DNA from 4 places in the Streptomyces sp. NPDC058457 genome. Region 4 is predicted to be linked to each of the others. Evidence: riboswitches for the same ligand, from Rfam matches in the RefSeq annotation. Region 4 holds a riboswitch; each other region holds the start of a gene.
What was found. A riboswitch is a leader RNA that binds a small molecule or an ion and turns the genes downstream of it on or off. The one in region 4 is predicted to bind cyclic di-AMP.

Region 1 (3,682 bases), on a different contig from region 4:
TCGGCGACATGACCCGGAAGCCGCCCATGTCCATCGGAGCCGGGGCGGGAGCAGCGGCGGCGGGCGCCGCGGTCGGGAAGGCGCCGGAGTCGGTGGGGGCGGCGGTCGGGAACACGCTGGTGCTCATGGGGTCCGCGGTCGGGAAGGCTCCCGCGTCGGACGAGTTCGGCATCGGGAACGAGCCCGTGGCGCCCGGCGTCATGATGCGGAAGGAACCGCTGTCCCCCACAGCCGGAGCCGCGGCCTGGGCGGTGCTCATGTCCATGGGAGGCACACCCGGGAACGCCCCGGCGCCCGAGCCGCCCGGGGTCATGATGCGGAAGCCGCTGGTGTCCGCCGGAGTCGGAGCCGCGGCCTGGGCAGGGGCGGGGGCGGGGCCCGCGTCCATCGGAGGCGTACCAGGGAAGCCGCCGGTGCCCGAGCCGCCCGGGGTCATGACGCGGAAGCCGGTCGGGTCCGCCGGGGGTGTGGCACGGCTGGCGCCGGTACCGCCCGGGGTCATGATGCGGAACGTACCGGTGTCGGTCGCGGACACGATCGGGATGCCGCCCGTCTCGGTCACCGCGGGGATCGCGCGGGTGGCGGCGAGGGCGTCGGCCCGGAAGGAGCCGCTGTCGGTCCGCTGGCTCGGTATGCCGACGGCGGGAGCCGCCGCCCACTGCTGCGCCGCGGCCTGGGCCTCGGGTGTGGGCCACGGGGTCTGTGCGGTCGGCACGGGCTGGGCTGCCGGGGCCGGTTCGAGCGCGGCCACCGCGCGCTGCTCCAGCCTCGGGCGCTGCGGCTCGCGGACGACCTCGATGTCGGTCTGCGCGGACGGACCCGCGGTCAGCTCCAGCCGGGCCGGGCCGGAGCCCTCCAACTGGCCGAGCAGGTCGGCGGCCATGGCGCTGACGGGCCGCCGCGGACCGGGCCGGGCGGGTTGCCGGTCGGAGGGGAGTGCGGCCGGGACGCTCGGCCCCAGCTTCGAACGGGCGCCCTCGAACCACTCCCGGGCGATGTTGTCGAGGCCCGGGTCGTCGCGACGGGACCGCTTGAACAGCGGGACACCGCGGGAGCGCGAACCCCCGCTCATCGCGCGCGTGGCGTTGTAGTTCCCGGTGGCGTTCTCGGCCTGGTCGTAGAGGCTGTCGATCCGCTGTCGAACCTCGTCACGGCTCTCGGGCGCCATTGAGGGGTCGTGCTCCTTCCGTACTCCGCCTACCGAGTTAGCTGTCGGGTTCGGGCGGTGAAGTCCGGAAGGCATGCCCTACGGCCGCCGTCCTCACGGACGTTCGGCCGATTCACCCCAGTGGTTCGGTTGGGTCCCCGGTTCCGGATACGCCCCTGGGAGGCGCCGGATTCGGCGGAGGCCGCGCGGCCCGACGGGATTCGCCGGGGGGAGCCGAGCGGCTTGCCCGTCAACTTAGCCAACTTGTGTCACTCGTGTGAAGGTTGAAGTGCGTAATGTCCGATACGTATTTGTGATGTTCGTCTTAGCGTTCGGAACTCGACCGCACGGGACGGCATTTCGCGCGCATCCATTGCTTTCTCTGGGTCACCGGGGCGTTGCCGTCGGTCGCGTCGCCCTGTTCCGGAACTGTTCCGGAACACGCGCTTTCTGTGAGGTCGCCGTGAATTCGTGGGTCTGTTGAACACAGTGGCGCCGCGGCCCGTATAAGGCCGGGGATTTCCATGTCCGGCCGACCACGAGACGCAGGGGAACGACCTTGAGACGCAACAGGCGCAGACGCCCGACCGGCGCACAACGCGCGACCTTCGCAGCGGTCGCCCTGATGCTCGGCGGCGGAGGACTGGTCGCGGTGAACGTCTATGCCTCGGCCACCGAGGGCGGCGGGGACCAGCAGGCCCAGGTCGCCACCGGCCAGGTGCTGTCCGCGCCCACCATCTACTGCCCCGACGTCGGCGGCCGGCTGACGGCGGTACCCGACGGGGCGCGGGCCGACGTCGACAACGAACTCGCCCAGCTGGACCAGCAGATCGTGGCGGCCTACCAGCAACTCACGGAGTCCGCCGCGGCGATCGAGCAGAACCCCGGCCTCGCCGACCAGACGATCATGAACCCGCTGAAGGAGAAGCGGTCCGAGTCGCTCCAGCGCATCGCCGACGCCATCGGCCGTGAGGGCGACCGCCCGCAGGGCCTGGACGACCTCGCCGCCTGCACCCTGCGCTCCTCCAACCAGGGCGACGGGCAGTCCGCGGCCCCCCAGGGCAGTGCCACGCCGAGCCAGAGCGGGCAGGGCAGTGCCGCGCCGAGTCAGGGCACCGGCGCCGGCGGCCAGGGCGGCAACGGCCCGGTCGCCGCCGACTACGCGGACATCACCTCGGTGCAGCCCAATGCCAACACCCCGGCCGAACAGTCCGGCGGCTCCACCGGCACCTTCTCCTCCAGCTGCGGCGTCAACGCGAACGGCCTGTTCAACTCCGACAACGTGATCGTCGCGCCCGGTGTCTCCAACGGCGCCCACCACTTCCACGACTACATCGGCAACCAGTCCAACAACGCCTTCGCCAGCGACCAGGACCTGGCGAACGCCGCCACCAGCTGCGCGGACCAGGGCGACAAATCCACGTACTACTGGCCCGTGCTGCGGCTGCAGAACGGCAAGGAGGAGCGGGACGCCGACAAGCCGGGCGGCGGCACCGAGGGCAACGCCGGACAGATCGTCACGGCCAAGGAGGTCACGCTGACCTTCGAGGGCAACCCGACCTCCAAGGTCACCGAGATGCCGCGGCTGCTGCGCATCATCACCGGTGACGCCAAGGCGTTCGTCAACGGCCCGGCCAACGCCAACGCCTCCTGGAGCTGTACCGGTTACGAGGACCGGCAGCTCAAGGACAAGTACCCGCTCTGCCCCTCGGGCAGTGACGTCGTGCGCACGTTCAGGTTCCAGAGCTGCTGGGACGGCCGGAACATCGACAGCGCCAACCACCGCACCCATGTGGCCTTCGAAGCCCCCGACGGCAGCTGCCCGGCCGGATTCCAGGCCATCCCGCAGCTGGTGCAGCGCATCGTCTACGCCGTGGACGCGCCGAGCCTCCAGGACGGCGGCCGCACGGTCCCGCTGTTCGCGGTGGACTCGTTCCCCGAGCAGCTGCACAAGCCGGTCACCGACCACGGCGACTTCATCAACGTCTTCGACGAGAGCCTGATGCGGAAGATGGTCGACTGCATCAACTCCGGCCGCAAGTGCGGTGCGGGGGCCGACGAGCAGCCGCCGGCCGAGAGTGCGGAGCCGTCCGAGCGGAGCGACACCGCGAGCCCGGTCGCCCCGCCGGCCGAGACGCAGAGCGCGGAGCCGTCCGAGCCGGTGACCGAGCAGCCGTCGTCCGAGCCCCCGGCCGACACCCCGGTCACCGAGACCGCCCCCGCCTCGGACAGCGCCTCCACCCCCGCCGCCGGCGGCACCGAGCTGCCGAGGGTCTACGCGACCGCGTCGCCGAAGAAGACGTCGACCACGAAGTCGTCGGGCGGCGGCGTCATCAGCAAGCCGACGCAGCGGCCCGACACCGAGGCGCCGACCACTGCTGCCGCCGCCACGCCGACCGACACCGCGGTCGCCGCCCCGGCCGGTCAGGAGACCCCGGCCACCGGCTCCCAGACCGAGCCCCAGGCGGTCCAGGGCGGTCTCGCCGAGACCGGCGCCCACCTGTGGCCCGCGGTCTTCGGCGGGCTGCTGCTGGC
Region 2 (3,682 bases), on a different contig from region 4:
TACTCGAAGCTCCTGGAGGAGCGGATCGTCTTTCTCGGCACACCCGTCGACGAGACCTCGGCCAATGACGTGATGGCGCAGTTCATGTATCTGGAGTACGCGGCTCCGGAGCGGGACATCTCGCTGTACATCAACTCCCCGGGCGGGTCGTTCAGCGCGACGGCCGCGATCTACGACACGGTCCAGTACGTGAGCTGTGACGTGGAGACGATCTGCCTCGGGCAGGCCGGGGCGTCGGCGGCGGTACTGCTCGCGGCCGGCACACCGGGCAAGCGGTCCATGCTGCCCGGCGCGCGCATCGTGCTCCAGCAGCCGTCACTGCCGGAACCGGTGCGGGGCCAGCCGAGCGATCTGGCCATCCAGGCCGAGGAGTTGGACCGGGTCCGGACACTGCTCGAAGGGATGCTCGTGCGGCACACCGGGCGCACGGCGGAACAGGTGCACCGGGATCTGGAGCGGGATCTGGTCCTGGACGCGCAGGAAGCGCTGGCCTACGGGCTGGTGGACCGGGTCGTACCCAGTCGCCGGTCCTCGCTCGGCCTGCCGGACGCGGGGTGAGCCGCCGATGCTGCCGCCGGAACTTCCGCCGCTGCCCGCGCTGACCCGCGCCGAGGGCGAGCTGATCGACCGTTACCTGGACGTGGTGGATCTGCTGGGCCGGATCAATCCGGCGCAGAACGAGGACACCTACCGCGGGCTGCGCGCCGCGCAGGCGCTGGTGCGCGCGGCGTCCGAGCTGCGTGACGCGCTGACCCTGATGCATCGTCGGGGCGAGACGGAGCTTCACGGGGACACGCTGGCACGGGCGTTGCGGGTGCTCGACGGTGAGCGCCGGACCGCTCGCGTCGCACTCCCGCCCGACTGCGTACGGTGACACCCGGCGGACTCCGGCCCCGCGCGTCGACGGCGCGACCGGGCCGGAGTCGAAACGACCCAACGGAGTTACCGCCGTTCGGCGGAGCATGGCGTGGTTTTACCTGCCCGCAGAGGCCGCTCAGCCCGCCCGTGCGGGGGTGCCCGCGAACGGCTTCCGCGCAGGTCCGGGGCTACGCAGGGCAGTTGACGGAGAATCGAACAAAGGATTGTCCACCCGAACGGGTGGGTGGTGAGTAACCCCACAAATCCCCGATTCCGTTGGGATTTTCGGACACGAGTGAGTGAAGATCCCTGTCTGACGACAAGCCCCCGCCACAGCGGCGGGGCGGTCCGGGCGGACGCCGAGTCCTGCCGCCGCCCGGATTGACCCGTCGACAGAAGTGCATCGGCAGGAGTGGAGGACCCAAGCACGACGGGTCGCCGGAACGGTCACACCACGACCGGGCCGAGCGGCCCTTGGGGTGAAGCCGTGGCAACACGGCCGGGCAACTTCGCCAGCCCGAATCCGACAGGTCATCCTTCACAGGCGGCTGACGAAGGGTTGCGCATGACTGCGCTCAATCGTGTTCCGTCGCTGATGGCCCGGGCCGGTACGGCCTCGGCACTGACCATCGCCGCCGTGGGCGGCTCGATCGTGATCCCGGGTGTCGCCTCCGACGCCTCGGCCGCCACGATGGCGACGAAGGCACTTCAGGTCGCCGCCTCGAAGAAGGGCGCGCCCTACAGGTGGGGAGCCACCGGGCCGAACAGGTTCGACTGCTCCGGGCTCACGCTGTACTCGTTCAAGAAGGCCGGCAAGAGCCTGCCCCGTACGGCGGCCCAGCAGTACAACAAGACCCGTCACATCTCGGCCGGCAACCGCAAGGCCGGGGACCTGGTCTTCTTCCACTCGGGTTCCAGCGTCTACCACGTCGGCATCTACGCCGGGAAGGGAAAGATCTGGCACGCCCCGAAGACCGGGGACGTGGTGAGGCTCCAGAAGATCTGGACGCGGAGCGTCTGGTACGGCCGGGTCAGCTGATCCGCGGCGGCGGCCGGCGGGAACTCGGGGCTACGGTTCCTGCTGGCCGGCCGCGGTGACGGTGCCGGCCGGGACGGTCCAGGGAAGTTCGATGGACACTGTCTTGCCGCCCTCCCGGGTGGGGCGCACCCGGAGCTTGCCGCCGCACTCGGCGGTCAGCCAGCGGATGATGACCATGCCGCGCCCGTTGTCCTGCTGGACCGCGGCGGGAAGTCTCTTGGGAAAGCGCGGATGACTGTCCGTGACGCCGATGCGCAGTTGTTCGTCACGGTCGAGCACGAGGTCCACCGTGAAGGTGGGTGACTGCCCGAAGGTGTGCTGCACGGCGTTGGTGGCGAGTTCGGAGACGATGAGACGGATGGTGTCCGCGGTCTCCGTCTCCGGCGGCAGTCCCCATTCGGCGAGGATGTCCAGCACGTAGGAGCGGGCGGTGGAGACCGAGGCGGGATCGCTCGGCAGAGTGACGGATGCTTCCAGGTGGTCTGCCATGGCGACGTCGTCCCTTTCCTCGGGACCGGAGTCCGACACGGTGCGGATGGTTCGAGTACGGTCCCGGACTGGTGCTTCTTCGCCAGACTGCCATTACCGGGCCGGTCAGGGGAGCGATCCACCAAGATATGCATATATCTGTCGCTCGAAGCGGTGAACTCTGCTACCTCAGACCGTATTTGGGCGGCTCGGAAGGAGTAAGGAGTAGCCCATGCAGAACGGTCCCGCGGTACGCCGCCGGAAACTGGGCGCCGAACTGCGCACACTGCGCACCGGCGCCGGCCTCACGAGCGGTGAGGCCGCCCGTCTGGTGGGCTGGCATCAGTCGAAAGTGAGCCGGATCGAGACCGGCGCCAGCGGTGTGAAACCGGCCGATGTGCGGTTACTCCTGGACGCCTACGGCGTGGTCGAGGGGCAACTGCGCGAGTTGCTCCTGGTGTTGGCGGGGTCGGAGGATACAGCAGGACGGCACCACTGGTGGCACGCCTATCGTGGGGTACTGCCGCCCGCCTACCGGGATTTCATCAGCCTGGAGTCGCAGGCCAGCGCCATGCGCACGCTGGAGACCTCGGTCGTTCCCGGGCTGCTGCAGACCTCGGAGTACGCGCGTGCGGTGACCCGGGCCGCCGTGGACGGGCGTGACGACGAGGCCCTGGACGCCCTGGTGGAGGTGCGTCTGGCCAGGCAGGACGTACTGCGCAACGATCCGCCGCTGGAGCTCAGCGCGGTCCTGGACGAGGCGGTGCTGCGCCGGGAGGTGGGCGGCCCCGGCGTGATGGCGCGGCAGCTGCAGCGGCTGATGGAGGCGGCCCGCTTGCCCCAAGTACGGCTCCAGGTGCTGCCGTTCGCGGCCGGGGCACATATCGGCATCACCGGGCCTTTCGTAATCTTCTCATTTCCGAGCACTTCTGATCTGGACGTGGTTGTTATCGACCAGTTGACGAGTAGCCTCTACCTGGAGCGGAAAGAAGACCTCCAGGCCTACACGGAGGCCTTCGACACACTCCGGATCCACGCCCTTTCGCCCGAGGACTCGTTGGATTACATCGCCGTGATAGCTGACGGCGCGTAAGGAGGCACCATGACTGCACTGCCTCGGAACGTACCTTCAAGTGCTGATCTGCACGGATTGCGGTGGCTGCGCAGCAGCTACAGCACCGGAGCGAACAACTGTGTGGAGACGGCACGGCCGCGCTCCGGCCCGTCGGCCGGACTGCTCGCCGTGCGCGACTCCAAGGCTCCGGCAGGACCCGCGCTGCTCTTCTCCCCCGAGAGCTGGGCGGGTTTCATGACCGC
Region 3 (3,682 bases), on a different contig from region 4:
CGACTGGAGCAAGTACGGGGGCCTGGACTACGCCGGTACGCCCGACCAGGCGAGCCGTTCGCAGCAGATAGCGGTCGCCGAGAAGATACTCGCCGACCAGGGCACCAAGCCCTGGCGGACCTGTGCGCTGCTCGCCGGGCTCTCGTCCGACGACGCCTCGGTGAACGTCGACACGGGACTCGACGACTCGGGTGATTCATCCGGTTCCTCCGACTCGTCGGACTCGTCCTCCGGGCTGTCGGATTCGTCTTCTTCCTCCTCCTCCGATTCCGGCTCCTCCTCGGGCGCCGCGGACTCCGGGGGTGACTCCGCCACTCCCTCCCCGAGTGCGAGCGGTGACTCCAAGACGGACACTCCCAGCAAATCCACCAAGACGGACAAGTCGGAATCTTCTGGCTCGGGTACCTCGAAGGCGAGTGGGAATCCCGTTGTCCCCGAGACCGACGACTCGGACAATTCGGGGCAGGCTGAAGGCTCTTGGAGTCTGGTCGACACGGGGGCCGTCAGCAGCGCCGGCAAGCATCGGGGCGGCTCGGCGGACGAAAGCGTGACAAACGGTCAGAGTGCCACCTCCTCCGGCCGCCACGCCTCCCATGACAGCGGCACCTACACCGTCCGCGCCGGCGACACCCTCGCCTCCATCGCCGACTCCCTTGACCTCGACGGCGGATGGCGTGCGCTCTATGCCGCGAACGAGGCGGCCATCGGTGCCGACCCCAACGACATCAGCGCCGGTCAGACCCTGAAACTCGGTAGCTAAACGGACGAAAGGTGGCGGGAGTTGGCGTCCCCTGGCCGCCCTGATTAGAAGTTAAATGTCCGGTTTGGTGAAAGTGTGGGATGAGTCTCAGAAGCCCTGATCATCTTTGAAATTCACCTGATGCCCTGTTTACGGTCAAGGCCGCTCGTCACCACGAGCCCCGGCCGTCGCAACGCCGAGTCCTGCCAGCGGCCGTCCGGGAACAGTCGACGCGTCAAGCGCCGTAGGCAGGAGCGGGGGACCCAAGGTAAGTGCCGGGACCGGTAGTCGAGACTGCCGATCCGGCTCGGGGTGAAGCCGCGCACCGACACACGGGTGTGCGGCCGGGCAACTCAACCGGCCCGAACCCGACAGCTCACCTCGCAGGCGTCGGTGAGGGGATCGATCCATGCTGTTTTCCGGCAAGGGCAAGCACCGTCGTCCGTCCAAGGCCGTCCGCGCCATCGCTGTCGCCGGTGTCACCGGCATCGCCGTCGCTGCCCCGCTGATGGCGGCCGGCAGCGCTTCCGCCGCCACCGCCTCCGAGTGGGACGCCGTCGCCCAGTGCGAGTCCGGCGGCAACTGGGCCATCAACACCGGCAACGGCTACTACGGCGGTCTGCAGTTCTCCGCCTCCACCTGGGCCGCGTACGGCGGCACGCAGTACGCCGCGCAGGCCAACCAGGCCACCAAGGCGCAGCAGATCCAGATCGCCGAGAAGGTGCTCGCCGCACAGGGCAAGGGTGCCTGGCCGGTCTGCGGCACGGGCCTGTCCAGCGCCGCCTACACCGGCAGCAGCGCCGGCTCCTCGTCGAGCAGCAGCGCCGGCACGACCACCCGGTCGACCGACACGCAGGCCGCCTCCCGCTCCGCCGAGCGTCCGGCCGCGACCAAGACCGTCACCACCCCGGCCGGCAAGAAGGTCAAGAAGGGCGACGGCGAGTACAAGGTCGTCAAGGGTGACACCCTCAGCTCGATCGCCGAGAAGCACAAGGTCAAGGGTGGCTGGCCGGCGCTGTTCAAGCTGAACAAGGACATCGTCGCCGACGCCGACTTCATCTACCCGGGTCAGCAGCTGCACCTGAAGTAGCAGGACGCGGGGCGGCCGCCGTAAGCACTGGAGGCGCCCAGCTGAACCACAGCGCCCACACAGCCGTGGTCCCCATAGTGGAGACCACGTGAGGGCCACCCCCGTCCCCACGGGCCCCCGCCTCGGTGCGTTTTCCCCCGTACGCACCGGGGCGGGGTTTCTCTTTGCCGTCACCTTCTTGGCCCGCTCTTCTCCCGTTCTTCATCGGGACCCCCTTTGTTCCGCACGTGAACAATGAGTACCGTCTGTGTGTCCACGGGTCGGTCGGTCGTGCCGGCCGACGGCCCTGGGACGGTTAGGCTCTAGTCGCAAGGCTGAGCAAGGGCCGGCAAGGCCCGCGTGCGCCCCGCACAACCAGCGTCACATCCCAAGAAGGAGATGCTCGTGCCGTCCATCGACGTCGTCGTAGCCCGGGAAATCCTGGACTCCCGAGGCAACCCCACGGTCGAGGTCGAGGTCGGCCTCGACGACGGCAGCACGGGTCGTGCCGCCGTTCCGTCCGGCGCCTCCACCGGTGCCTTCGAGGCCATCGAGCTCCGTGACGGTGACCCCAACCGCTACCTGGGCAAGGGTGTCGAGAAGGCCGTCCTCGCCGTCATCGAGCAGATCGGCCCGGAGCTGGTCGGCTACGACGCCACCGAGCAGCGCCTGATCGACCAGGCCATGTTCGACCTGGACGCCACCGACAACAAGGGCTCGCTCGGCGCCAACGCCATCCTCGGCGTCTCCCTCGCCGTCGCGCACGCCGCTTCCGAGGCGTCCGACCTCCCGCTGTTCCGCTACCTCGGTGGCCCGAACGCGCACCTGCTCCCCGTCCCGATGATGAACATCCTCAACGGCGGCTCGCACGCGGACTCCAACGTCGACATCCAGGAGTTCATGATCGCCCCGATCGGCGCGGAGTCCTTCTCCGAGGCGCTGCGCTGGGGTGCCGAGGTCTACCACACCCTCAAGAAGGTCCTGAAGTCGAAGGGCCTGGCCACCGGTCTCGGCGACGAGGGCGGCTTCGCGCCGAACCTGGAGTCCAACCGCGCCGCGCTCGACCTCATCCTGGAGGCGATCAAGCAGGCCGGTTACGTCCCCGGCGAGCAGATCGCCCTTGCGCTCGACGTCGCCGCGTCCGAGTTCTACAAGGACGGCAAGTACGAGTTCGAGGGCAAGTCCCGCTCGGCCGCCGAGATGACCGAGTACTACGAGGAGCTCGTCGCCGCGTACCCGCTGGTCTCCATCGAGGACCCGCTGTTCGAGGACGACTGGGCCGGCTGGAAGGTCCTCACCGACAAGCTGGGCGACAAGGTCCAGATCGTCGGCGACGACCTCTTCGTCACCAACCCGGAGCGCCTCGCCCGCGGCATCGAGGAGGGCACCGCCAACGCCCTGCTGGTGAAGGTGAACCAGATCGGTTCCCTGACCGAGACCCTGGACGCCGTCGAGCTCGCCCAGCGCAACGGCTTCAAGTGCATGATGTCGCACCGCTCCGGCGAGACCGAGGACGTCACCATCGCCGACCTCGCCGTCGCCACCAACTGCGGCCAGATCAAGACCGGCGCCCCGGCCCGCTCCGAGCGCGTCGCCAAGTACAACCAGCTGCTGCGCATCGAGGAGATCCTCGACGACGCGGCGGTGTACGCGGGCCGCAGCGCCTTCCCGCGCTTCAAGGGCTGAGCCTCACAGGGTTAAGGCTTAGCCAGTCGTACGTACGTCCCCGTACCCGGTCCCGTACCGTGTCCGGGGACGTACGCACGTACCAGGGTTGACCCAGGGAGGCGGGGACATGGCCGTGAAGGACCGGGACCGGTTCTCCACCGCGACCAGGCTCAAGCTGCTCGGCGAGCAGACCGCGGCCCGGGTCT
Region 4 (3,682 bases):
CGCTGCTCGCCGCCCTGGACGACGAGTCGATGGAGAACCAGCGGGACGTCGTCAAGAACGAGCGCCGTCAGCGCTACGACAACGTCCCCTACGGCACGGCCTTCGAGAAGCTGACCGCGCTCGCCTACCCGGAGGGCCACCCCTACCACCACACGCCGATCGGCTCGATGGCGGACCTGGACGCGGCCACCCTGGAGGACGCGCGCGCGTTCTTCCGCACCTACTACGCGCCCAACAACGCCGTCCTGTCGGTCGTCGGCGACATCGACCCGGAGCAGACCCTCGCCTGGGTCGAGAAGTACTTCGGTTCCATCCCGGCGCACGACGGCAAGCCCGTCCCGCGCGACGGCTCGCTGCCCGACATCATGGGCGAGCAGCTGCGCGAGGTCGTCGTCGAGGAGGTCCCCGCGCGGGCGCTGATGGCCGCCTACCGGCTCCCGGAGGACGGCACACGCGTGTCCGACGCGGCCGACCTGGCCCTCACCGTCCTCGGCGGCGGCGAGTCCTCCCGCCTCTACAACCGCCTGGTACGGCGCGACCGTACGGCCGTCGCGGCCGGCTTCGGCCTGCTGCGGCTCGCCGGGGCGCCCTCCCTGGGCTGGCTGGACGTGAAGACCTCCGGTGACGTCGAGGTGCCGGTCATCGAGGCCGCCATCGACGAGGAGCTCGCCCGGTTCGCCGAGGACGGCCCGACACCCGAGGAAATGGAGCGCGCCCAGGCCCAGTTGGAACGCGAGTGGCTGGACCGGCTGGGCACCGTCGCGGGCCGAGCGGACGAACTGTGCCGCTTCGCCGTCCTGTTCGGCGACCCGCAGCTCGCCCTGACCGCCGTCCAGCGCGTCCTCCAGGTCACCGCCGAGGACGTCCAGGAGGTGGCCAAGGCCCGGCTGCGTCCCGACAACCGCGCGGTGCTCGTCTACGAGCCGCTGTCCGCGGAGTCCGCGGAGCACACCGAGGAGGCGGGGCGCGGCGAGGACCCGGAGCAGGAAGCGACCGTAGAGGCCGGCAACGAGAACGAGGAGACGGCCAAGTGACCGAGCTCGCCACCATGGACTTCCACCCTCAGCCGCAGCCGGGCGAGGCCAAGCCCTGGGCCTTCCCGGCCCCGGAGCGCGGCACCCTGGACAACGGCCTGACCGTGCTGCGCTGCCACCGCCCGGGCCAGCAGGTCGTCGCCGTCGAGGTGCTCCTGGACGCGCCCCTGGACGCCGAGCCGGCCGGCCTGGACGGCGTCGCCACCATCATGTCGCGCGCCTTCTCCGAGGGCACCGACAAGCACTCCGCCGAGGAGTACGCCGCCGAGCTGGAGCGGGCCGGCGCCACCCTCGACGCGCACGCCGACCACCCCGGCGTCCGCATCAGCCTGGAGGTCCCGGCCTCCCGGCTCGCCAAGGGCCTCGGGCTGCTCTCCGACGCCCTCAGGGCGCCCGCCTTCGCCGACAGCGAGGTCGAGCGGCTGGTCCGCAACCGCCTCGACGAGATCCCGCACGAGCTGGCCAACCCCAGCCGCCGGGCCGCCAAGGAGCTCTACAAGCAGCTGTTCCCGGCCACCGCGCGGATGTCCCGCCCGCGCCAGGGCACCGAGGACACCGTCGAGAAGATCGACGCGGCCGCCGTGCGTGCCTTCTACGACCGGCACGTCCGCCCCGCCACGGCCACCGCGGTCGTCGTCGGCGACCTGACCGGCATCGACCTGGACGAGCTGCTCGGCGAGACCCTCGGCGCCTGGCGCGCCGCCACCGGGCAGCCCCGCCCGGTCCCGTCCGTGACCGCCGACGACACCGGCCGGGTCGTCATCGTGGACCGCCCGGGCGCCGTTCAGACCCAGTTGCTCATCGGCCGCGTCGGCTCCGACCGGCACGACCGTGTCTGGCCCGCCCAGGTGCTCGGCACCTACTGCCTGGGCGGCACCCTCACCTCCCGCCTGGACCGCGTCCTGCGCGAGGAGAAGGGCTACACCTACGGCGTCCGCTCGTTCGGGCAGGTGCTGCGGTCCGCCCCCGACGGCACCGGTGTCTCGATGCTCGCCATCAGCGGCTCCGTGGACACCCCGAACACCGGTCCGGCCCTGACGGACCTGTGGACGGTGCTGCGCACGCTCGCCGCCGACGGCCTCACGGACGCCGAGCGCGACGTGGCCGTGCAGAACCTCGTCGGGGTGGCGCCGCTCAAGTACGAGACGGCGGCGGCCGTCGCGGGCACCCTGGCCGACCAGGTCGAGCAGTACCTGCCCGACGACTTCCAGGCGACGCTGTACCGGCAACTGGCCGCCACCGGCACGGTGGAGGCCACCGCGGCGGTGGTGAACGCCTTCCCGGTGGACCGCCTGGTGACCGTCCTCGTCGGGGACGCGGCGCAGATCAAGGAGCCCGTCGAGGCCCTCGGGATCGGCGAAGTCACCGTCGTCGCCGCGGAGTAGGGCACACGCGGGTGAAGAGCCCTGGTGACCGTCGGGTCATCAGGGCTCTCGCATGTCCGAATTGAGGTGGAGGTTGCCTGTCTGCCCTGTGGGATGCGCTACAAAAACGGCGTTCCGTTTGGGCGGGGGACGAGCGGCCTCGTAGGTTCTTCCGGGCTGTCCGTCAGGCAGTGCGCCGCATCCGCGGCACCGGACAGTCATCGCCGAGTCCCCGTACGGCGCGAGCCAGGGGAGCCGGGGACCCATGCAGTCCCTGGGGTGAATCGGGCGCCCGCGCGTGTCGCGAGGGGGCCCGTAGGAGACCTTCCTGCTCCGAACCCGTCAGCTAACCCGGTAGGCGAGAGGGAAGGAAAGGACCAGCCTCTACATGGCGTTCATGTGCGCCTCCGGGAAGCACCGTCGTCCCGGCCGGGTGAAGCGCACCACCGCGCAGGCCGCCGGTATCGCGGCCCTCACCACCACGGGTGTCGTCGGCACCGTCTCGGCCGCCCCGGCGCTCGCCGCCGAGAACTCCGTCGAGCAGACCGGCCTCACCCCGGTCATCACGATCAGCGACTCCGTCGCCGAGCAGATCGACGCCCAGGCCGCCGCCCAGAAGGCCGTCGCCGAGCGCAAGGCGGCCGAGGAGGCCGCCCGCAAGAAGGCCGCGGAGCAGGCCAGGAAGGAGCGCGCGGCCAAGGCACGCGCCGCCCGCGAGGCCGAGCGCAAGCGCCTCAACACCTTCGTCGCGCCGATCAGCGACTCCTACGTCTCCACCGGCTACAAGACCGGCGGCTCCCTGTGGTCCTCCGGCGCCCACACCGGCATCGACTTCCACGCCGCCAGCGGCACGGTCGTACACGCCGTCGGCACCGGCACGGTCGTCTCCACCGGTTGGGGCGGGGCGTACGGCAACGAGATCGTCATCAAGATGGCCGACGGCATGTACACCCAGTACGGCCACCTCTCGTCCATCGGCGTCTCGGTCGGCCAGAAGGTCACCCCGGGCCAGCAGATCGGCCTCTCCGGCGCGACCGGCAACACCACCGGCCCCCACCTCCACTTCGAGGCCCGCACCACCCCGGACTACGGCTCCGACGTCGACCCGGTCGCCTACCTCCGCAAGCACGGCGTGAACGTCTGACGGCAGTCGGACGCGGGCCCCGCACCGAGACCGACGGGCCGAGCGCCCTTTGCGGGATGCGGGTGCGTCGTGGCTGGTCGCGCAGTTCCCCGCGCCCCTTCAGGGGCGCGGGGCTGTTTCCGATTTGCGGCTGCCGCCGC

Region 1: it holds a riboswitch for cyclic di-AMP, as region 4 does, so the genes downstream of both, ACFWPS_RS24095 (hypothetical protein) here and ACFWPS_RS39805 (M23 family metallopeptidase) in region 4, are expected to answer to the same signal.
Region 2: it holds a riboswitch for cyclic di-AMP, as region 4 does, so the genes downstream of both, ACFWPS_RS25325 (C40 family peptidase) here and ACFWPS_RS39805 (M23 family metallopeptidase) in region 4, are expected to answer to the same signal.
Region 3: it holds a riboswitch for cyclic di-AMP, as region 4 does, so the genes downstream of both, ACFWPS_RS38395 (transglycosylase family protein) here and ACFWPS_RS39805 (M23 family metallopeptidase) in region 4, are expected to answer to the same signal.

What each region holds. Positions count from the first base shown of each region.
Region 1 is NZ_JBHXLU010000030.1:106,166-109,847, reverse strand. Features, by position in the region: partial or broken gene ACFWPS_RS24095 (hypothetical protein) at 1-1,168, opposite strand, end outside; cyclic di-AMP (ydaO/yuaA leader) riboswitch at 1,179-1,355, opposite strand; gene ACFWPS_RS24090 (DUF1996 domain-containing protein) at 1,773-3,682, shown strand, end outside.
Region 2 is NZ_JBHXLU010000033.1:45,315-48,996, forward strand. Features, by position in the region: gene ACFWPS_RS25315 (ATP-dependent Clp protease proteolytic subunit) at 1-558, shown strand, start outside; gene ACFWPS_RS25320 (hypothetical protein) at 566-874, shown strand; cyclic di-AMP (ydaO/yuaA leader) riboswitch at 1,236-1,420, shown strand; gene ACFWPS_RS25325 (C40 family peptidase) at 1,424-1,897, shown strand; gene ACFWPS_RS25330 (ATP-binding protein) at 1,928-2,386, opposite strand; gene ACFWPS_RS25335 (helix-turn-helix domain-containing protein) at 2,598-3,458, shown strand; gene ACFWPS_RS25340 (DUF397 domain-containing protein) at 3,468-3,682, shown strand, end outside.
Region 3 is NZ_JBHXLU010000069.1:19,655-23,336, reverse strand. Features, by position in the region: gene ACFWPS_RS38400 (transglycosylase family protein) at 1-760, shown strand, start outside; cyclic di-AMP (ydaO/yuaA leader) riboswitch at 970-1,144, shown strand; gene ACFWPS_RS38395 (transglycosylase family protein) at 1,149-1,829, shown strand; gene eno (phosphopyruvate hydratase) at 2,208-3,494, shown strand; gene ACFWPS_RS38385 (septum formation initiator family protein) at 3,604-3,682, shown strand, end outside.
Region 4 is NZ_JBHXLU010000074.1:16,806-20,487, reverse strand. Features, by position in the region: gene ACFWPS_RS39815 (M16 family metallopeptidase) at 1-1,034, shown strand, start outside; gene ACFWPS_RS39810 (M16 family metallopeptidase) at 1,031-2,419, shown strand; cyclic di-AMP (ydaO/yuaA leader) riboswitch at 2,611-2,774, shown strand; gene ACFWPS_RS39805 (M23 family metallopeptidase) at 2,787-3,542, shown strand.